Regions from separate parts of the Mesorhizobium sp. BR1-1-6 genome, predicted to be linked through region 2. Evidence: riboswitches for the same ligand, from Rfam matches in the RefSeq annotation. Region 2 holds a riboswitch; each other region holds the start of a gene.

Region 1 (2,194 bases), on a different contig from region 2:
TCATCGACGATCTTCTCCAGCGCGTCGAGAGCCTGTTCGAAGCTCATCGCCTTGACGTCTTCGTTGGTTTCACCAGCCATCATTCATCCTTTCATCAGTCGCCCGACATGGGCGGCGACCGAAAATGCCAATCCTTGCAGATCGTAGCCGCCCTCGAGCAGGCTGACGAGCCGGTTGCCGCTGTGGCGCGCCGCGCGCTGCATGAGTTGGCCGGTCGCCCAGTCGAAATCATCCTCGGTCAGGTTGATCTCGGCCAGCGGGTCGCGATGATGCGCATCGAAGCCGGCCGAAATGATGATCAGGTTGGGTGCAAAATTGTCGAGCGAGGGCAGCACGCGCGACAGGAAGGCATCGCGGAACGCCTCGCTGCCGGTCTGCGGCGCAAGCGGCGCGTTGACGATGTTGCCGGCGCCGGTTTCGTTCTTTGCTCCGGTGCCCGGGTAGAGCGGCATCTGGTGCGTCGAGCAATAAAGCACGGACGGATCGTCCCAGAAAATATCCTGCGTGCCGTTGCCGTGATGCACGTCCCAGTCGACGATGGCGACACGTTCGATATCGTGTTTGTGCTGTGCATAACGTGCGGCGATGGCCGCCGTGTTGAACAGGCAGAAGCCCATCGCGGTCGCTTTCTCGGCATGATGGCCGGGCGGCCGGGCGGCGACGAAAACGTTGTCTGCCCTGCCGGCAAAGACGTCGTCGACGGCGGCGTTGGCGGCGCCGATCGCGGTGATCGCCGCCTGCCAGCTCTTCGGGCTGGCCGTTGTGTCGGCATCGATGCGGGCGATGCCCGTCTCGGGAATGGCGGCGCGTACCCGCTCGACGAAATCCTCGGGATGCGCGTAGAGAATGGTGGCCTCGTCGCCTTCCGGCGCCTCGAGGCGGTCGAGCGCGGCAAAAGCCTCGTCGTCGAGCACGCGCTCGATGGCGCGCAAGCGGTCCGGCCGCTCCGGATGGCCGGGCGGCGTGATGTGCTCAAGGAAGATCGGATGGGTGTAGAGACGAGTGGCCATGCCCCCTATCTAGTGCCCCGGCGCGGCGATGGCCATGCGTTGCGGCCTGATGGCTGGGGAAAATCGCGCCTGCGTCCATTCGCGTCGCCGCGGGGATTGGCGGCGCAGGGGCTTCGTCGTAAAGTCCCGGCCACTGCCTGGTGCCCGCCGCGAGCGGGAGAATCGGGAACACGGTTTGATACCGTGGCGTGCCCAACGCTGTAAGGGGGACCGCGCCGGTAAATGCCACTGTCGATGACGGGAAGGCGCCGGATGCGGGTTGATCCCGAGCCAGAAGACCGGCCTGGCAGGCATCGTCATCCGCATGGTCAGGCGGACGGCAGTTGATTGCAATCGCAAGGGGACAAGCGATGCCGGACAATATGACCATCCCCGTGGGTGACGGATTCGACCAGATGGCGCGCGATGCGGTCTACCGCGCCATGTTCACGCGGCGCGATGTTCGCAGCCATTTTACATCAGAGGCCGTCGACGACGAGGTCTTGGCGCGGCTGCTGCTTGCCGCCCATCACGCGCCATCGGTCGGCTTCATGCAGCCATGGAATTTCATCGTCATTCGTGGCACCGAACGACGGGAACAGGTGCGCGACCTGTTCCTCGCGGCGCGCGAGCAGGAATTGCCGGCGATCGAGGAAGAGCGGCGGGCGCTCTACCGCAAGCTCAAGCTGGAAGGCATCTGCGAAAGCGCGCTCAACATCTGTATCACCTGCGACCGCCGACGCTCACAGGGTTCGCCGCTGGGACGCTGGCACAATCCCGAGATGGATCTCTACAGCACGGTCTGCGCGGTGCAGAATTTCTGGCTGGCGGCGCGCGCCGAAGGCGTCGGCGTCGGCTGGGTCAGCATTATCGAGGCGCAGGCGTTGAAAGACCTTCTGTCGATTCCCGGGCATGTGACGCCGGTGGCCTATCTCTGTGTCGGCCGTGTCTCGGAGTTCGCGCCGAAACCGGACCTCGAAACACATGGCTGGGGGCGGCGGCTGCCGCTGCCCGAGCTGATCATGAGCGAGACGTTTTGCGGACAGGGCGAAGTTCCGCTCAAATCAACGATCGCACGCCTCAAGGCGGCAACATGCGAAAAGTCTGACAAACCCTTGATTTGATTGCCGATACGGCATGCGCAGCGCGCTGCCGGCGGCCTGCCGTCGTCAGGCGGCTCCGGCATCCTTCCTCAACAATCCTTC
Region 2 (2,194 bases):
GCGATCCTCGATCTGCCGGTGCCGTCTGCCGAGGACGCGCATCGGGAATTGCTGCGGATATCCGCCCGCGCTCATGGCGTCGCGACAGCAAGCGACCTGCGCGACTATTTCCGCCTGTCGCCGGCCGACATGAAGGGCCGGCTGGAGGAGCTGGTTGAAACAGGCGAGCTGGTGCCGATGCGTGTCGAGGGCTGGAACAAACCGGCTTACCTCCATAAGGAGGCCCGTATTCCACGAAAAATCGAGGCCCGCGCCTTGCTGGCGCCGTTCGATCCGGTCGTTTTCGAGCGCTCGCGCACGGAGCGGCTGTTCGATTTCCACTACCGCATAGAAATCTACACCCCTGCCGAAAAGCGGCAATACGGCTATTACGTCCTGCCGTTCCTGCTCGGCGACAGGATCGTGGCGCGCGTCGACCTCAAGGCCGACCGGCCGGCCAGCGTGCTACGCGTCCACGCGGCCTATGCCGAGCCCAGCGCGCCGCCTGAAACCGCCGCGCAACTCTTCCAGGAATTGACGCAGATGCAGGGCTGGCTCGGCCTCGAACGGATCGAGGTTACGCCCGCCGGCGACCTTGGGCAGCCGCTCGCCGACATTGCCGTGTCGTAGACGCGCGTTGACACCGCCGCCTGCAAGAGCCTAAATCCATTCCAGACGGTCTCCTCTCGGCAAAGGGAGGAGCCAAGAGGGAATGCGGTGCGAAATCTCGATTTCAAATCCGCGGCTGTCCCCGCAACTGTAAGCGACGAGCCAAGGCCGAAAACCACTGGGACGGTCCCGGGAAGGCGGCACGAAGGCGATGACCCGCGAGCCAGGAGACCTGCCGTCTGAGACATAAGAATCCGATCGCCCGGCGGGTTTTCCGGGCAAGGAGCCCGATTTGGAACGCGACAGCAGTTTCCCGGCTGAAACAGCGGACATTTTGTCTGGCGATAGCGACTTGTCTGGCGATAGCGACGCCTTGGCCGGCGTCACTGTCATCATCTGCGCTTCCTGCCGCGACGAGACCGGTTCCGATGCCCATCCCCGCGCCGGCGAAGTTTTGGCTCAAGATACGCGCCAAGCCGCAACGGCCGACAATGTCCGTGTCCGCACCGTCGAATGCCTCGGCAACTGCAAGCGCCGTCTCAGTGCCGCGATTCTTCGCGACGGCTGCTGGAGTTATGTCTTCGGCGACCTGAACATCGCCAGCGGCGCCGATCTCGTCACCGGCGCGAAACTCTTCGCCGCTTCGACCAACGGCCTCATTCCGTGGCGTGGTCGCCCGGATTCCCTCAAGCGCGGCCTCGTCGCCCGCATTCCTCCCCTCGACATGCTGAAGGACTGATCATGACCGCCGCAGTTTCCGCCGCCACTCTCTCCCGCGTCCCCTGTACCGTGGTCACCGGCTTCCTGGGTGCCGGCAAGACCACGCTGGTCCGCCATCTCCTGGAAAACGCGGGCGGCAAGCGGATCGCCATCATCGTCAACGAATTCGGCGACATCGGAATCGACGGCGAGATCCTCAAGGGCTGCGGCATCGACACCTGCCCGGAGGAAAACATCGTCGAACTGGCCAATGGCTGCATCTGCTGCACCGTCGCCGACGATTTCGTCCCGGCGCTCGACCAGATCCTGTCGCTGACGCCGAAGGTCGACCACATCCTGATCGAGACCTCAGGCTTGGCTCTGCCCAAGCCGCTGGTCCAGGCCTTCCAGTGGCCGACAGTGAAGAGCCGGGTGACAGTCGACGGCGTGATCGCCGTGGTCGACGGTCCGGCATTGGCCGAGGGGCGCGTCGCCAACGACATGGACGCCCTGCAGGCGCAACGCGCGCAGGACCAGACACTGGACCACGACGACCCCGTCGAGGAGGTGTTCGAGGACCAGATCGCCTGCGCCGACCTCATCATCCTGTCGAAGAGCGACCTGATGGATGCCGCAGGTTCGGCTCGCGCCAACGCCATCATTGGCGAACACTCCGCCCGCGCCGTGAAGGTCGTGCCGACGGCTCATGGCAAGGTCGATCCGTCCGTGCTGCTCGGGCTAGGCCTCGCCGTCGAGGACGACATCGAGAACCGCAAGTCCCATCATGACGGCGCCTTCGACCACGAGCACGACGACTTCGATACGTTCATCGTCGACATCCCCTCGATCGCCAACCCGGACGACCTGGCAAAGCGCGTCGCGACCGCCGCCGAACAGGAGAACGTGC
Region 3 (2,194 bases), on a different contig from region 2:
ACTCGATGGCGCTCGGCGGCTGCAAAGCGCTCGCCGAAATGGGGATCAAGCCCGGGCAGGATGTCGCGGTGATCGTCATCGTCGACACGCCGCTCTGCCGTTATTTCTCGCCGGCGCTGACCGGCTTTCGTCCGAGCCTTGACCCGATGGGGCGGCGGCTCGGCGAAATCCTGCTCGCCTCGCTCCCGGCTTTCGCCGGCGCGAAAGGGCCAGAGATCATTCGCGAGGTCTGGCCGCTGGAACTGGTGGCGCGCGATAGTGATTGACCACACGTTTGTATCGTTATAACAGAACATGCATCGACCTTGCCTCGACGCTGCCTGCATCCTAGGCTGCGACTCGTGATGGTCCCCGCGCCGCAAGGCGAGGGGTGAAAAGGGAACATGGTGAGGCCCGATTTTCGGGTCGAAGCCATGGCTGCCCCCGCAACTGTAAGCGGCGAGCAAAATCCGAGAAGCCACTGGCCGGCAAGGCTGGGAAGGCAGGATGGCGCAACGACCCGCGAGCCAGGAGACCTGCCATCTGCATGGGTTGACCGGACGGGGTGTGCCGGGAGGAGACGCGGGGTTCGGTCTTGTCGACCGGTTCAAGCCAGCTTCCTTCCGTCGCCATTTTTGAAAGTGACGGAAGTTGGACGGCTCCATCGATCGCATTCACTGCATTCCCATGCATCGCATCATCGTGTGCACGCTTTGCCGCGATATCGCCACCGAGGTGAATTCAGGCCAGCGTCCGGCAGGATTGGCAAGCAAGACGCTGGCCCGTATTCCGGCAGGCCCTGCAAGGAATTGCCCATGACCGCGCCGCTTCTCGATGCCCGCGACCTGGCCGCAGCGGCGGATGGCCTGCATCTGGTGTATCCGGTCAGCCTTTCGGTGGCGGCGGGCGACCGTCTCGCCATCATCGGTCCCAACGGCGCCGGCAAGACGACATTGCTGCGCATGCTATCGGGCATGCTGAGGCCGAGTTCGGGCGAAGTGAAGCTAACCGGGCGCTTGCTGGACAGGATTTCGACCGCCGAGCGGGCGCTGCACATCGCCGTCGTCGGCCAGACCGATCAACCGGATCCACGGCTGGCGGTGATCGACTATGTCGAGCTCGGCCGGGTTCCGCATACCGGCCACAGGCACAGGAGCGAGGAACGCGACATTGTCGTCGAGGCGCTGCGCCGGACCGGGCTGTTGCCGCTGCTTGGCCGCACCATCGGCTCGCTGTCGGGCGGCGAGCGCCAGCGCGCCCAGCTTGCCCGCGCCATCGCGCAGGAGCCGAAGATCCTGTTCCTCGACGAGCCGACCAACCATCTCGACCCGCGGGCGCGCAGCGAGTTGCTCGAACTGGTTGCAGGCCTCGGCATGACCGTGATCGCGGTGCTGCACGATCTGGCGCTGGTGACGCCTTTCGCCACCAGGGTCGCGGTGATGAGCCATGGCCGGTTGCATGTGCTGGCGCCGCCACGCGAAGCACTCACCCAGCAGCTGATCCGCGAGATCTTCGGTATCGAGGTCTTTAGGTTGCGCCACCCGACGGAGGACCGCGAGCTGACGGTGTTCGAGGTTCCGAACCGTGCCGCGCCATCTTCGTGATCGAAGCCATTTCCGGCAGATCCTGTTCAACAAGGAGCAACATCCGTGAAACGCCTTGCCGTGTCTCTTGCCTTCTCCCTGCTCGGCTCTACGGCCTTCGCCTTTCCGGTGACGGTCGACAGCTGCGGCAAGCCGCTGACCTTCGACGCGCCTCCAAAGCGCGCCGTCATTCACGATCTCAACATGGCCGAGATGGCCTTCGCACTGAAGCTGCAGCCGTCGATCGTCGGCCTGACCGGCATCACTGGATGGTACAAGGTCACTCCCGAATTCAAGGCCGAACAGAGCTCGATCCCCGAACTGGCGCCCAAATATCCGACGCTGGAAAACCTGGTCGCTGTCGAGCCCGACTTCTTCTTCGCCGGCTGGTATTACGGCATGAAGCCGGGCGGCGAGGTGACGCCCGATACGCTGGCGCCACACGGCATCAAGACCCTGGTGCTGACGGAAAGCTGCGTCCATCTCGACAAGAACCGGCCCGCCGCTTCGATGGACCTGCTCTATGGCGATGTCGAGAAGCTGGGCAAGATCTTCGGCAAGGAGGCCGAAGCGGATAAGCTCGTCTCCGGCTGGAAGGCGCAGCTCGCCGAAATCACGGCCAAGGTCGGCGA

Evidence for each region. Region 2 has a riboswitch for cobalamin ahead of LB545_RS13565 (DUF1636 family protein). Riboswitches for the same ligand answer to the same signal wherever they lie in the genome.
Region 1: it holds a riboswitch for cobalamin, as region 2 does, so the genes downstream of both, bluB (5,6-dimethylbenzimidazole synthase) here and LB545_RS13565 (DUF1636 family protein) in region 2, are expected to answer to the same signal.
Region 3: it holds a riboswitch for cobalamin, as region 2 does, so the genes downstream of both, LB545_RS18835 (ABC transporter ATP-binding protein) here and LB545_RS13565 (DUF1636 family protein) in region 2, are expected to answer to the same signal.

The regions. Positions count from the first base shown of each region.
Region 1 is NZ_JAIUHZ010000004.1:215,055-217,248, reverse strand. It holds gene LB545_RS11040 (exodeoxyribonuclease VII small subunit) at 1-80, opposite strand, end outside; gene LB545_RS11035 (histone deacetylase family protein) at 84-1,010, opposite strand; cobalamin riboswitch at 1,132-1,312, shown strand; gene bluB (5,6-dimethylbenzimidazole synthase) at 1,361-2,113, shown strand; gene LB545_RS11025 (TetR/AcrR family transcriptional regulator) at 2,159-2,194, opposite strand, start outside.
Region 2 is NZ_JAIUHZ010000005.1:325,351-327,544, forward strand. It holds gene LB545_RS13560 (winged helix-turn-helix domain-containing protein) at 1-609, shown strand, start outside; cobalamin riboswitch at 639-843, shown strand; gene LB545_RS13565 (DUF1636 family protein) at 881-1,327, shown strand; gene cobW (cobalamin biosynthesis protein CobW) at 1,330-2,194, shown strand, end outside.
Region 3 is NZ_JAIUHZ010000009.1:111,491-113,684, forward strand. It holds gene LB545_RS18830 (LacI family DNA-binding transcriptional regulator) at 1-266, shown strand, start outside; cobalamin riboswitch at 329-538, shown strand; gene LB545_RS18835 (ABC transporter ATP-binding protein) at 795-1,583, shown strand; gene LB545_RS18840 (ABC transporter substrate-binding protein) at 1,629-2,194, shown strand, end outside.